One region of the Glutamicibacter sp. BW77 genome, then DNA from elsewhere that is predicted to be linked to it. Evidence: riboswitches for the same ligand, from Rfam matches in the RefSeq annotation. Region 1 holds a riboswitch; each other region holds the start of a gene.

The links. Region 1 has a riboswitch for S-adenosylmethionine ahead of CIK74_RS10975 (acyl-CoA dehydrogenase). Riboswitches for the same ligand answer to the same signal wherever they lie in the genome.
Region 2: another riboswitch for S-adenosylmethionine. It lies ahead of CIK74_RS00425 (hypothetical protein); the one in region 1 lies ahead of CIK74_RS10975 (acyl-CoA dehydrogenase).
Region 3: another riboswitch for S-adenosylmethionine. It lies ahead of CIK74_RS16750 (acyl-CoA dehydrogenase family protein); the one in region 1 lies ahead of CIK74_RS10975 (acyl-CoA dehydrogenase).

Annotation. Positions count from the first base shown of each region.
Region 1 is NZ_NRGT01000065.1:36,752-41,801, reverse strand. It holds gene acs (acetate--CoA ligase) at 1-1,756, opposite strand, end outside; gene CIK74_RS18790 (hypothetical protein) at 1,753-1,905, opposite strand; SAM riboswitch class I at 1,905-2,012, opposite strand; SAM riboswitch class I at 2,278-2,377, shown strand; gene CIK74_RS10975 (acyl-CoA dehydrogenase) at 2,394-3,728, shown strand; gene CIK74_RS10970 (LLM class flavin-dependent oxidoreductase) at 3,792-5,050, shown strand, end outside.
Region 2 is NZ_NRGT01000006.1:52,025-57,074, reverse strand. It holds gene CIK74_RS00435 (LOG family protein) at 1-926, shown strand, start outside; gene CIK74_RS00430 (VIT1/CCC1 transporter family protein) at 979-2,082, opposite strand; gene CIK74_RS00425 (hypothetical protein) at 2,146-2,412, opposite strand; SAM riboswitch class IV at 2,430-2,542, opposite strand; gene CIK74_RS00420 (DinB family protein) at 2,644-3,243, opposite strand; gene CIK74_RS00415 (helix-turn-helix domain-containing protein) at 3,455-4,018, shown strand; gene CIK74_RS00410 (hypothetical protein) at 4,155-4,568, shown strand; gene CIK74_RS00405 (ROK family protein) at 4,603-5,050, shown strand, end outside.
Region 3 is NZ_NRGT01000082.1:35,803-40,852, reverse strand. It holds gene CIK74_RS16755 (acyl-CoA dehydrogenase family protein) at 1-1,066, opposite strand, end outside; gene CIK74_RS16750 (acyl-CoA dehydrogenase family protein) at 1,100-2,326, opposite strand; SAM riboswitch class I at 2,381-2,471, opposite strand; gene CIK74_RS16745 (GntP family permease) at 2,951-4,312, opposite strand; gene CIK74_RS16740 (sugar diacid recognition domain-containing protein) at 4,575-5,050, opposite strand, start outside.

The DNA.
Region 1 (5,050 bases):
GGATGGTGATGAACTCTTGCTGACGTGCAAGCGTTTGCGCATCAGGGTTTGCTGAGATCAGTGTCTTATCCAGCGGAACCACAAAGGCGGTGGCCGCGTGGCCGGTCTTCGCATCCGGGGTGGGGCAGACTCCGGCCTCGACGACACCTGCATGGGTCACTAAAGCCGACTCAATCTCAATGGTTGACAGCCGGTGCCCGGAAATATTGATTACGTCATCGGTGCGGCCCAGGATATAGATATCCCCGTCCTCATCAAAGCGGGCACCATCACCGGCAAGGAACCAACCCTGGGCAACATATTGCTCCCAGTAGCTGGTGTAATAACGTTCCGGATTTCCCCAGACCGTCCGGGCCATCGATGGGCCGGTCTGGGTAATTACGATATTTCCTTGTTCGTTTGCAGCCACGGTATTTCCCGCAGCATCAACAATGTCCACCGATACACCCGGTAGGGCGCGCGAGGCACAGCCTGGCTTGAAGTGCGCATCGGTAGGCAACGGCGAAAGTACTGTAGCTCCTGACTCGGACTGCCACCAGGTGTCAACCATCGGGATCCCGTGCTCGGTGTCTCGTCCCACCTGGGCGCGTAGCCAACGCCACGCTTCGGGATTGACCGCTTCGCCCACGGTGCCGCCCACACGAAGTGAGGACAAATTGTAATTGTCCGGAATGCCGTCGGGGAACCAACCCATCAGCGAGCGGACCAGTGTGGGTGCAGTGTAGTAACTGGTGACCTTGTAGCGCTCGATAATTTCAAAGTGGCGTCCGGGATGCGGTGCGTTAGGCACACCCTCGTAGATCACCTGGGTGACACCGTTGGCTAGTGGCCCATAAATTTCATAAGTATGTGCGGTAACCCAAGCCAAATCCGCGGTGCACCAGTGCACGTCATCGGAGCGCTGAGACTCATCAGGATTGCCGAACAAAAGATTGTGGCTATAAGCAGCCTGAGTGAGGTAACCGCCGGTGGTGTGCACCAGCCCCTTAGGCTGTCCGGTAGTTCCCGAGGTGTACATGATGAACAGCGGCGTCTCAGAGTCGAAGGCTTCGGCTTTGTGGTGCGTGGGCTGGTTCTCTACCGTTTCGTGCCACCACAGGTCGCGTCCTTCGGTCCAAGGAATGTCGTCCCCGGTGCGCTGAATAACCAGCACCTTTTCAATGTCATTTTCTCCGGAGACCGCAATATCGGCATTGGTTTTGACGGGAACCGAGCTCCCACGACGGAATTGACCGTCGGTGGTCACCAGCAGCTTCGCTTTGGTGTCTTCCACACGAAATTTGAGTGCCTCCGCGGAGAAACCTCCGAAGACCAGTGAATGGATCGCGCCGATACGGGCGCAGGCCAGGGTGATCACAATTGTTTCGATGAGCACCGGTAGGTAGATGACCACGCGGTCACCCTTGGTAATACCGAGTTCCAATAGCGCGTTGGCCGCTTGGCTAACGCGATCTTGCAGGTTTTGGTAGGTCACCGCAATGCGATCGCCAGGCTCGCCCTCAAAGTAGAGCGCGACCTTGTCGCCATTTCCGGATTCCACGTGGCGGTCCGCGCAGTTCACGGCGGCGTTGAGCTTGCCACCGAGGTACCAAGAGATCTGTGGTCCACGCTTTGCTTGTGGGTCCGCGGCAATGATCTGGCTAGTGGTGTGCCATTTGGTGTCCCAGTCGAGCAAGTTTGCTGCTTCGTCCCAGAACTCCTGACGGTTCTCGGTGCCAGCAGGTGAGGTTGTAGTGGGCAACTTGGTGATAGTCATTGCGTTTCCTTGAAAAGTTTGGGGCGGCTGTTCCTGCGGTGCTTACGTGCGCGTTGTTTAGCTAGCGGGTGTCCAGTTGCTGGCACATCATCGAGCAACTTCTTCGAGTAAGCCAGCTGGGGCAGGGCAATATGAAAACCATGATTCATCTCCATCGTTCCTGGCGGTAGCACCGGCCACACATCTATTTACAAATCGTGTGTGGTGGTTGCTGCGGCGTCACAGAGCCAGATCTCTTGGCCGCTCGGGATGGTTATATGACCATTACAGGCTTTCGAACGAATTCAATGCAAATCCGTCGTAATATGAAAAATATTCGATAACTACGTCACATCATCAAGATGTTTCGATTTTTATTTCATCAACAACGTATTTGGCTGAAAAATCGCGAAACGCTGGGTGTGGCGTTCGACTATGCCGGATAAGTGGAGTCCTTGATGCAATTCAAGGGTCATGCCAGCACGAAGAAATATGACTTGCCGGGTTGAAGGCAACGTAATTCTCAGGCTACAAATGATTACGAACCATCCAGAGCGACCGAGAGATTTGGCTCGAAGACGTCGCAGCAACCACCCACCATTTTTTGGCCCGGGACGGTGCTACAGCCAGAACCGATGGAAAGAATAGAGGACTTTTGATGTCATTTGGCGATTTAGCTGGCGACTTTAATGCGCTTAGCGATCCGTCTGTGGCCGGTAACGCTGCGGAGCTTGATGAGCTGCCTGTAGAGCTACCCACACGACAATTGCTCAAAATAACTCCAGGTTCTGGCGCAGATGAACAGTATGAACGACTTGCAGATATCTTCCGTCCCGTCTTCGCACAGATTGCCGCCGGGTCTAGTGAGCGTGACCGGCAACGGATACTCCCCTTCGAACAGGTCGGGCTGCTTAATCGTGAACGCTTCGGCGCGTTGCGACTATCCATTGCCGAAGGTGGTCATGGCGCACGGCTAAGCGATGTGTTTCGGTTGCTTATTGAGCTAGCCGAAGCTGATTCGCACGTGGCACAACTCTGGAGAGCCCATATTGCCTTCGTAGAAAATGTGGTGCGCTTAGAAGACCAAGTGCTACGCAGCAAGTGGACTACGCGAATCAGCGCCGGCCAGATCGTTGGCAATGCTTATACCGAAGAGGGCGGAAACGCGCTGGGCGTACTGAACACGAAGGTAACTGAGCAAGACTCGCGGTGGTTGGTCAACGGCCGCAAATTTTATTGCACCGGTACCATTTTTGCGGACTGGACCACCGTTGCGGTAGCCCACCCAGAGATCCCTGGTCGCCAGATCGCCGTGGTTTCAACGCAACACAGTGGTGTGAAGATCCTTGATGACTGGGACGGGTTTGGTCAGCAGCTGACCGGTACCGGCAGTACCGAATTCCACAATGTTCCGGTGGATACCTTCATGCCCGAAGATCCCACCGACCCGGAGGCCGCAATCTTCCAGCTGGTACTCATGGCGGTGCAAGCCGGAATTGGTCGGGCCGCACTAAACGACCTGCGATCTTCGGTTCAGGCACGTACCCGCAGCTTCAGTACCGGAACAGGGGTTCCGGTACACCGCGAACCACAGGTACTGCAGCTGGTCGGTGAGGTATCCGCCGAAGTTTTTGCCGCCGACTCCGTGGTCATGGGGGCGGTGCTGGAAGTCGAATCGGCGATGGCCGATGCGAACCTGAACTCCGAGGAACGCTTCGCCGTGTGCGAGCTGGCGGCAAACCGCGCCCAGACCATTGTGCAGCCCTTGGTGATCGGGGCGACGAGCAAACTCTTTGACGGGCTCGGGGCATCGGCTACACGCAACAGCTGCAACATGGACCGGCATTGGCGCAACGCACGCACCATCGCAACGCATAACCCGGCAATTTATAAGGCACGCATCGTAGGGGACTACGAGATCAATGGGGTGCAACCCCAACGGCTCTCGGTCACCGGAACGGTTTCTGGAACACCACAATTTTCTGGAAGCTAAACAAGTTTTTTGAACGCACCGTTAGATTTACAAGAATTCATTTCCATGGATAGGGGTACACCAATGAGCGAGAACAAGCGCGAAATCCTTTTTAACGCCTTCGACATGAACTGCGTGGCTCACCAGTCACCAGGACTGTGGCGTCACCCGGCTGACAAGGCCTCGACCTACAAGACCCTGGGTTACTGGACACACCTGGCCAAGGTGCTGGAAAAGGGCAAGTTCGACGGACTGTTCCTCGCCGATGTGCTGGGCACCTACGACGTGTACAAGGGCTCCAACGAAAGCCCACTACGCACCGGCGCGCAGGCTCCGGTCAACGATCCGATGATGCTGGTTTCAGCGATGGCCGCAGTCACCGAGAACCTCGGTTTTGGTGTCACCGCTGGCACCGCCTATGAGCACCCATATGCTTTCGCCCGCCGTTTGGCCACCCTGGACCACTTGACCGAAGGCCGTGTGGGCTGGAACGTAGTCACCGGTTATCTGCCGTCCGCTGCCCGGAACATGGGCCAGGAAGACCAGATGGAACACGATGAGCGTTACAATCACGCAGACGAGTACCTAGAGGTTGTTTACAAGCTTCTTGAAGGTTCGTGGGAAGACGACGCAGTACAGGCCAACAAGGAAACCGGCGTTTATGCCGACCCGGCTAAGGTGCACTCGATCAACCATGAAGGAAAGTACTTCAAGGTTCCGGGCATCGCCATCACCGAGCCAAGCACCCAGCGTACCCCGGTGATCTACCAGGCCGGAGCTTCTAGCCGCGGCATCAAATTTGCCGCCGGAAACGCCGAATCGGTCTTCGTCACCTGCCCAACCCGTGAGACCCTCAAAGTTGCCGTAGCCAAGATCCGCGATGCGGTCCAGGCAGCCGGTCGTGACCGCTACGACGTGAAGATCTTCGCAATGCAGACCATCATCACCGATGAGACCGCCGAGCTGGCGGAAGCCAAGTACCAGGACTACAAGTCCTACGCGGATATCGAAGGCGCTCAGGTGCTGATGTCTGGCTGGATGGGCATTGACCTCTCCGAATACGGTCCAGATGACGTCATTGGCGAGAACGTAAAGTCCAACGCCATCCAGTCCACCGTGGAGACCTTCCAGAAGGCCAGCGGCGATTCCGGCAAGCCATGGACCATCCGCCAGTTGGCCGAGTGGGTCGGCGTTGGCGGGTTCGGTCCAATCACCGTCGGTTCCGGTGCTGAAGTTGCCGAGAAGCTCATCGACTGGGTGGACTACACCGACGTAGACGGCTTCAACCTGGCCTACGCGGTTACTCCGGCAACTTTTGAAGACATCGTCGAGTACGTGGTCCC
Region 2 (5,050 bases), on a different contig from region 1:
GTAGTGGAGTGCAACTGCCTTTTGATATTTCCGAACGCGATTTATATACCCCGTATGAACTGTATTCAGGGATCAAAGAAGTGCCCTATGCGCAGGTACCTGACGCGCAGATATACACCTATTCACAATCTAAACCACCGCTGAAATTTGCTACCGACGACACCGCTATGGCTACCACATTGCATGACCACCATATTGGGCAGGCAATGATAAATGCGGTGTACGACGGAGTTTTCGCCAACACCCCGATGATTGGTGTCATGGGTGGGCATGCGGTACAACGAGGAACCCAAGAATTTGCCGATGCCGTTCAGCTTGGGACCACTCTCACGCGTAAGGGTTACTCGATTGTGACCGGTGGGGGCCCCGGTGCGATGGAAGCAGCTAATGCAGGTGCTTGGCTTGCCGATTATGAGCCCCAAGACATCGTTGCCGCCTTGGATATTTTGGCGCAGGCACCCGACGCTATCCGCCATCGCACTATGTGGGCGCGCGCGGCGGTACGAGTGCGTGAGCAATTTCCTAGCAAGAATCATTCGTTGGGCGTGCCCACCTGGTTCTATGGACATGAGCCACCAAACCTCTTTGCCACACATATTGCCAAGTTCTTCACGAATTCCATTCGCGAAGCGATCTTGCTCGAACAATCAAACGGCGGAATCATAGTGTTGCCAGGCGCTGCCGGGACCGTCCAAGAAATATTCCAAGATGCCTGCGAGAACTATTATGCGACCGGTGCGCGCGTCACCCCTATCGTTTTGGTCGGAGAAAAACATTGGCGCGAAGAACTACCGGTCTGGCCACTGCTCCAAGCGCTGGCAGTTGGCCGGGCCATGGAAGACCGAATTGCGTTGGTAGACACCGTGGACGAAGCGGTCGCATTCATTGAAACCATGACCCCGTTGCGTCGCCGCACACGGTTCTAAAAAAGCTTCTGGCCGCAGCCACCTTGGGCGGCGGCCAGATAGGCAGTGAGCGCTACGCTACCGAGGTTCCAAAGAGCAGACCCAGACAGTACGTAACCGCAGCAGCACCCAAACCAATGGCGAGCTGGCGCATGCCACGTTTTACTGGGGAAGCCCCGGAGAGCAAACCAACGATACCTCCGGTGAGAAGCAACGCAATGCCGACCAAGACCACGGCAACAATCACCGCAGGAAGACCGGAGAGTCCAAAGATATAGGGAAGAATTGGGATGACTGCGCCAGAGGCAAAGAACATAAAGGAAGACATGGCCGCTCCCGGAGCCGAACCAAGTTCCTCATGTTCGCGTTCAAGTTCAGCCGAGCGCACTTCCGGGTGGAGCGAGAACGAGGGGTTGCAGTCACAGGTGAACAGACCCATGCGTTCGGCGGCACGGTGCTCTGCATCCTCATCATTCATTCCTCGGGCCTTATAAATCAAGACCAATTCGTTCGCGTCCAAATCTAGATTCTGAGCCGCAGAGAGTGTGACCTGAGTGGGACGTGATGCGGAGAGCAGCTCGCGCTGGGAACGCACCGAGACGAACTCGCCGGCTGCCATGGACAGCGCACCTGCCAGCAAACCGGCAATACCGGAGAAGAGCACAAACGAAGACGCCACCCCGGTAGCGCCAATACCCATAACCAACGCCAAATTTGAAACGAGACCATCGTTGGCTCCGAAAACTGCTGCGCGGAAGTTGCCAGATAGTCGGGTGCGACCCGCGGTTGCCAAGGCCCGAACAACCTCCTCATGGACCTGTTCATCTGCAGCCATTTGCGGGGCCGCATCTTGATCGGTGGCGTAAGGAGAATTTCCTTCGGCGCGCTGGGCTAGCGCCAGGACAAAGACGGAACCAAAATGGCGGGCCATGAAACGCAACATAGTCCGTCGCAACGAGGGGCGGACCGGGCGGGCGTGTTCGCCTAGTTTTGCACGCCAGTAGTTTTCATGGCGTTCTTCGGCTTCCGCCAGTCCGCGCAGAATCTGGTGTTCTTGCCCGGTGCGTTTTACCGCTAGTTCACGGTAAATCGCACCTTCGGCGACTTCGTCGGCCATATATTTACGCCAACGACGTATTTGTACCTTGGTGGGCTGGGGTGTTGAGCTTTGGGTCATCACGGGGATGAGTCTCCTGAGACAGAGTGGATCTAGCGGGCAGGCTAATGATCCGAGGTAGGTTCAACTGTTCAGTTTAGTGAGCGAAGTGAAAGCTGGGAATTTGGCAAGGCTAAATACGTGGGGGATACCGTGATTATGCCCGGTGACGGCGATAAAAACAGAGAGTTCTTCTCGGGACACATCAAAACTGGGGGTTCGTACGGTACGAGTCAGGGATTCGGCCAGCCGTCGAGGATTGGTGACAAAATAACTAACCCAGAGACCATGCAGTGGAAACTGCACTTGACCGGTTTGCAGATCGATAATCGGAAGAACATTGATACTCATGGCAACACGTACCCTCAAGAGAGCTCTTGCCCGCAGCCGGTCGGCGCACGGACCGCTTCTTCATCCGAACCACCCATGAACCTGGGGTTGGTGCGCGGCCAGTCGGAGCTTGGCGCCGCATCTCGTGAAGCAACATTACGATGCTACACCGACGCCAGCTGCGCCCACGTAGTGCTACGTAATACTAGGTTTACCGGCCCTGCGCTCGCCGAGGACGAACCGCTCAGCGCTCTACTTACGCTGGACTACCTCTTGCGAAAGCTGTTGCAAATGCGAATATTGCTCTTGCCATTGAGCGGAACTGTAACTTGGGAGATTTAGAGCCTGTTCACGAAGGCCGACCTGACCGTCGAGCAGCTCACGAACTATATCAAGCTGTCCGGCGTGCCTGGAGGTCTCCGCGATCATATGCACGATGAGATGTTCTACGGTGCTGTGGCGATGAATGGACCACCAAGGGATGACGGCCGGAGAAGCTAACTCTAAATTATCCAACGCCGCTTCGGCGAAGGCGACGGATTTTCGGTACAGCTCTAGCACGTCTTGAACCGAATAATCTGCCGGAGGCAAAAAATCGATTTGTGAATCCTCACTTTGCAGCAATTCGAGTACATGATCATCGTTAGGGAGTAGCCCCAAGCATTCACCAAAGTAACCATATTCGGTCACAGCTAGGTGGTGCACGATGCCAAGCATATGGGTGCCGGTAGGCGTCATCGGACGGCGGGCCAATTCTTCGCTCAGCGCCTCGCACTTCCAAAGCACGGTGCTACGTGCCTCATTTAAATAGGCGCGAAGCCTTTGGGCGGACGGATCATTGATGGTGTCCATGCGCCGAGTCTAATTTCAGTCGCGTCCAATGGACAGGGCTGAAACGACATTAAGATCGTGAGGTTATCTGAACAGCGACTGCTTAAGTCGGGGCCCGGTTGCATATTGGTAAACTTGCCCAATGTAAGGGTCGGATCAGAATGGTTTGGCCACATCTGTGACCGAGGACCACCAACCCGTGGCGTCTTGGCAACAAAAATGGTGGGAGCTCATGAAAACACTGCCCGTAGAACCCACCGGCGCAGCGATCAATATTGGCGCCCGTTTGCGAGGCGTACGACAAACGCGCCGGCTAACAATCGACCAAGTCGCCGAAATGTCTGGGCTGACTAAAGGTTTCTTGTCTCGGGTCGAACGGGACCTGACAAGCCCATCCGTGTCGACATTGCTCAAGCTCTGCGATGTGTTGGGAATAGAAATTGGCCAACTTTTTTCTGTGCCCGAAACAAAACTAGTCAGGCTTCAAGAAGCACCACGCATTGCCCTAGGTGGTGAGGGAATCACCGAACAACTTGTCACCCCACGCACCGAAACACGTGTGCAAATGATTAGGGCCGAGGTTGCGCCACAGGGTTCGGGTGAAGCCGAACTATATTCGGTGGACTGCAAGGTGGAAGTGCTTCATGTGATTTCTGGCGGATTCACTTTGGTGTTGCCCGAGGACCGTATCGAATTGCACGCAGGAGATACCGTGACTTTTCCGGGCCGCGAGCCACACAGCTGGGAAAATACGACTGATCAGACAGCCGTAGTCACGTGGACTCTCTTACTCTGAATGACAGTGAGCGGTTCGTTCGGGAAAATTTTAGCCACGAGCGGCTGACCGTTTTAGCTAGATAAATTTCAAAGCGTATCCTTGAAATAGTGTCAACAACGTTAATCGACGCCGCTAAATAACCGAAGGGAGCTCCGTGACGGAAAGTGAGCCACGGGCTGAACAGTCGGAACTACGCTCTGCCAATTGGTGGATGTCTGCAATTCTCGGTGTCCTCATTGGTGTGACCATGACGTTGATTCGCACCCAACGTAATTTTTTCATTCTAGGTGCCGCGATTCTTGCCGGCGTAATCTTAGTGTTGGGACTTCGCACTATTTATCGGCGCTCACGCTACCCACAGATGGCTCAGGCTAAAACTTCATGGGTTTATGGGCTTTGGGCCGTGTTGTTGCTGGTGCTTGCTGGCCCGGTACAGCTCATATACGTGGCGGACGAACTCGACGAAATTGCCATCAAGTCGTTAGTTCTCTCGGTGGGTTTCACCCTGGGGTTCCATGAAGTGGACCGGGCCATAGTTGATAGCAGTAAGAAGTCCTTCAAAGCTTAAACGCTAGGCAGTGCTCACTCATAGGGAGGATGCGATGTCCGCCGAGAACCTCGCGATCGGAATCGACATCGGGGGAACTAAAATTGCCGGGGGCATAGTAGATGGTAATGGCCAGATCCTGCGCCGAAGTTTCCGTCCCACTCCGGGGCAGAATGCAGCCTTGACCGAAGATGCTATCGCCGCCGTAGTTAACGAGCTGAGCGATGGTAACCAGCAGCTACCAGTAGGTATCGGAGCCGCCGGGTGGATCAATCGCAGTGGCTCTCACGTTCTTTTCTCGCCTCATCTTGCCTGGCGCGATGAGCCGGTGCTAGAACGTCTCGAAGCAAAAATGAACCGCAAGATCACCTTAAACAATGACGCGGATGCCGCTGGATGGGCGGAACACCGTTTTGGTGCCGCGCGCGGCGAAGAGCTCAGCGTTTGCCTAACGCTCGGCACCGGCATTGGCGGCGCAATTATTTTTGATAATCGAATTTTAC
Region 3 (5,050 bases), on a different contig from region 1:
CCAACGCGTCGAAGGCGTGGGTGATCGCGTTGAGCACCAGCGGGGTCAGCACCACCTGGGCCTGCGCGCTGGCCAGCTCGGCCGCGTCATTGGCCGCCTCGTCTTCCTCCAACGTCACTTCGCCCTCGTGCCGCGCCAACGCGGTTTCATAGGCTCCCTGCAGGGACTGCGACACGCGTTCCACGGTTCCGGCCGCCGCGAACGCAGTGGCGGATACCTCGCCGATGACCTGAAGCAGCTGCGGATCCTCGGCGGCCACGTTGGCGGCGCCATGGCTGAAGGTGCGCTTGCGGGCCTTCAGCTCGGCGGCGAAGTCACGTTCGGCGGCCTTGGCGGACCCGGCCAGCACAACCAGCAGCACCTGCTGGTAGAACGCGGTCTGGTATTTGAAGCGGGTGTCGAAGTCGATCAGGTCCTCTTCGGCGACGACCGCGTCGGTGAAGGTGGAGGTTCCGGTGCCGGTGGTGCGCTGTCCGAAGCCGTCCCAGTCATCGGCCAGCACCACGCCGGGCTGGTGCCGGTTGACCGCGGCGATCACGCGCTTGCCGGTATCGGTGCGCTCGGCGTAGGTATCCAGCCAGTCGGCGAAGATCGAGCCGGTGGAATAGTACTTGGTGCCGTTGACCAGGAACCCTCCCTCGCCATCCGGGGTGACCTTGGTGATCACCTCGCCCACCTTCACGGTGCCGATCTCGGTCCAGGAATTCCCCACCAACTCCCCGGCGGCAAAGCGGGCCAGCCACTTGTCGCGCCCCGGCCCCGGGGCGGCTACCAGGCGGTCTTCGACGAAAGCGAAGTGGGCGCGCAAGGCCTGGGCGATGCTGGAGTCCGCGGCGGCCAAGTCCACGAGCAATTCGAAGAGCTCGGCCAAGGTGGCCCCTGCCCCGCCGTGGGAGACCGGGACGCGCAATGCGCCGAAGCCGGCGGCGGCCAGCTCGGCCACCTGCTGGTGCGGCAGTTCTCCGCTGCGGTCGCGTTCGGCGGCGCCGGCGGCGATCTTTTCAAAGTGCGGGGCGAAGCGGGTTTTCAATTCAGCCAGGCGGTTGGCGGTGGCAAGTACGGTCATCAGTTCGGTCCAATCCGTGGGTGCGGTTGAGGTTTAGGTGTAGAGCGAGAGCGGCTGGGTTTCCCCGCGCAGGAAGTACGCGCCGACCTCGATTTTCTTGTAGTCCACCGGGTCGTGCAGCGAGTGGGTGCGCACATTGCGCCAGAACAGATCCAGGCCCACATCATTCTGCGTAGAGGAGGAACCGGTGACCTCGAAGATGCGGTTGGCGACCTCCACGCCGATCTCGGTGGAGACCACCTTGGCCTCGGCGATTTCCACCGCCAGCGCCGCGCGTTCAGGCTGGGTGACATTCCCCGCCTTGGCCAGCAGCGCATCGAATTTGCGGCCGAGCTTCTCGGCCAGGGCGGCCACCGCGGCGGTGCGCGCCTTCAGCTCGCCCACGGTGCGCTGGAAGACGACGTCCTGGGAGTAGGTCTCCGCCGCCGAGAGGAACCAGGCGTTCTTGCGGCCCAGCAGGATTTGCTTGCCGCGGGCCAACGCGCCCTCGGCGATGCCCAGGTAGAAGTTCGCGAAGGCCAGCTGGATCCCGGGGGTGAGCAGGGTGGAGACCGGCTCGTCGGTCACCGCCCCGAGCAGATCGGCGGCCTCGATGCGCACGTTGTGGTACTTCAGCGAGTTCGAGGCGCTCAAGCGCTGGCCCAGGTAGTCCCAGTCATCGACGATTTCCAGCCCTTCCCGGTTGCGCGGGAGGACGAAGGCCAACACTTCGCCGTGTCGCGGGCCTCCGGAGACCTCGGCGTTGACGACGATCACCTCGCCGACTCCGGAGCCGGTGGAGAAACGCTTGAAACCGTTCAGCCGGAAGCCATCGTCCTCCGCGGTGAGCGTCAGCTGTGGGTCCACCGGATTCACCGAATCGCCCCAGAGCCAGCCTCCGGCCACGGTCCGCTGCCACCACTCGGCCTGGGCTTCGGCCGGAGCGTAGAAGGCGATGCCGGACTGGTTGATGTAGTGGTAGGCCAGCAGCTGGGAGATGGACCCGTCGGCCGCGGCCAGGATGCGGATGGTTTCAAAAGCGGTGGCCCAGTGCGCTCCGGCTCCCCCGAATTCGGCCGGAACCAGCAGGTTCAGCAGCCCGGCCTCGCGCAGCAGCTGCACCTCGGCGAAGGGCTGCTCGTTTTTGCGGTCGCGCTCCAGCGCGTCCGCGGCCAGGGTGGCCGCGACCTGCTCGGCGATCTCGCGCCAGTGGGCGAGCTCGGCCTCGTCTGCGCTCCCGGTGTAGGGAACGCGGGGCAGTTGCGTGCTCAGTACGGTCATTTTCGTTCTCCCTTAGAGTCTTGCTCCGAAGGAAGCAGAAAGTTGCTTTCTGCTGATCCATCGAACCTGGCGTTAGCACTAGCTGCCGAATGCAGGCTTGCTGCGGCGTCGTCGAGCCAGGTCTCTCAGCCGCTCTGGATGGTTGGTACTTCGAGTGAAACACCGCGGCATGAGCGGATGGAAGGAGCACGTCATCCGACGGAATAGTCGGTCAGAAGTCGTCACAAAGCGAGATTTCCGGCGGACTTGGACCGCCCCGAAGGCGCTGGGACGCCGTCATACTTCTGGAGGTTACGTCATCGGCGATCGGAGAGCTTGATATCCGGATCCAGCATCAATCGACCGGGCACCTGTCAGGGGGATCTCGGTTTCTCAATTAGCCGACAGCGATAAGCGTCAGCGAATGCGGGGGTGGATCATGGATCCAGCGATCAGGCATCCCAGATGGCCGGATTGCCGGTCATTGTTCCCATGCCCGTAATCCTTGCCAGCAAGTCAATGGGGAAAGCTGGGCTGTGCTCGAAGTTGCAGCCTTGCCTATTGCGGCCATCCCGCCAGTTAAACCAATAACCGCGCCATCCACTGATGGCGCGGTTATTGGTTTATGCAGGCTTCTTGGATTTACTAGAGCAGGAATGCCCCGAGGATCCAGACGGTAGCAAATGCGGCGGTGCCCTGGATGGCGGTGGCCACGCTCAAGGTCTTGTAGGCCGTGATCACCGGGATGCGGCTGAGCTGGGAGACCACCCAGAAGTAGGAATCGTTGGCATGCGAGACGACCATCGCGCCGGCGCCAACTGCCAGGACACTGAGCACCATGCCCAGTTCGGAGTCCAGACCGAGGGATCCGAGCATCGGGGCGACCAGCGCCGAGGTGGTCACCATCGACACGGTGGATGAGCCCTGCGCCGACTTCAATGCCGCGGCGATCAGGAATGGCACAGCCAGTCCGAGACCCAAGCCGCTGAGCGAATCGGAGAGGATCGTGGTCAGCTCCGAGGCTGCCAGCACAGCACCAAAGGCTGCGCCGGCACCGGTAATCAGCAGGATGGGCGCCGCGGTGCGCACGGCTTCGTGCATCTGCTCGTTGAAGTCGGCAAGCTTCTTATTGCCGTTCAGCAGCAAGGTCGCGGCGAGCAAACCGAAGATCAGCGCGATCACCGGGGTGCCGATGAAGGACAGTGCTTCCAGTGCGGCGCCTTCGCCGAAGGGATGCGATGGAAGCTTGGCAATCGATGCCGCGCAGATCAAGACCAGCGGAACGAGGATCGGCAGGAAGGCCAAGCCAGGGCTTGGCAGCTTGCCGAAGCTTGCACGCAGCTGCTCGTAATCGAGCTCGGAGATGTCGTTCTCATCCTCGGATGGCAGCGGAGTCCACGTGGACTTGTTGAAGCGGCTGGCATAGAACAGCCCGGCCATGGCCGAGACCACTGCCACCGGCAGGCCGATGGCGATGATCAATCCGAGGTTGTCGGCGATGCCGATGGACTCGGCGGCTGCCAGCGGTCCTGGGGTCGGCGGGACCATGGTGTGGGTGGCATACAGGCCGGTCATCAAGGCAATGGAGGTGGCCAGCGTGGAAACACCGGTGCGCAGGGTGATGGCCTTGCGCAGGGAGTTGAGCACCACGTAGCCCGAGTCGCAGAAGACCGGTATGGAAACGATGTAGCCGATGAGCGACAGCGTCAGGTTGGGGAATCTGGTGCCCAGCACCTTGATCAGCGCATCGGCCATGGAGATCGCGGCCCCGGAACGCTCCAGGATGATGCCGATCATCGTGCCGAAGAGGATTACGAGGCCAATATTGCCCATGGTGCTGCCAAAGGCGGTGGTCACCGTGGAGGCGACCTCGGCGATGGGGATCTTGTAGGCGAAGGCCGCGAGGATGGCCGCGCCGATGAGGGCGAGGAAGGGGCTGATTTTCCAGCGTGCGGTGACCAGCACAATGGCCACCACGGGGATCAGCAGAACGAGGAGTTCATACACGGCGAGTTGGCTCCTTTGCCAATATCTGTGGCCCCCAGCCCGAACCTGCAATGGCGCAGGCGGTCGTTCTGGGTGCGAGTTCCGGCCCGTTGCTGCCGCCCGCTATTCCGCCAGGTCAAGCTGCTCAGGCTTTTCCTGCGAAGGTTGTTTCGGCCGGGAGGACCGGTTCAGCGGGCGCTCAACTTCGAGCATCTTGCCAATACTAGGGACTGCGGACTCAATCACCTATGGGCGCACGCCCATATTCTTATGCCGGAAATTCCTAGAATATGTGTTTCTGGTCTAGGGCGACCGCTGCGTAGATGGCATGCTGCAGCCGCACCGCCTGGCCGGTGTGGCGGATGTCCACCCCGGCGATCAGGGCTACGCGCTCCAGACGCTGCACTAGGGTATTGCGGTGTATGTGCAGTTCGGTTGCGGCCTGGGTCATCGATGCTGCGGCAGTGACGACCAGCAGCGTCTTCGCTTGCTCTTCGCTCAAGTCCCGGGCGGGCCGGGCAATATGGCTCAGGCTCTGCGCCGGTGTGCGCGCGATAGCGGTGGCGATTTCCGGGCTCCAGATCTCCCGGTTTCGTCGCTGGGGTATCAGCGCCGGGAGCGCCACGAGGGCACGGAGGGCTTCGGCTTCGGCCAGCAGGTGTCCGGCGCCTTCTGCCGGGGCGGAGGCAAGATAGCGCTCCGTTGCGCCTTGGTCTTCCTCGAAGGCCGGTTCGTTCGCCAGCCGGATCCGCCAGAACG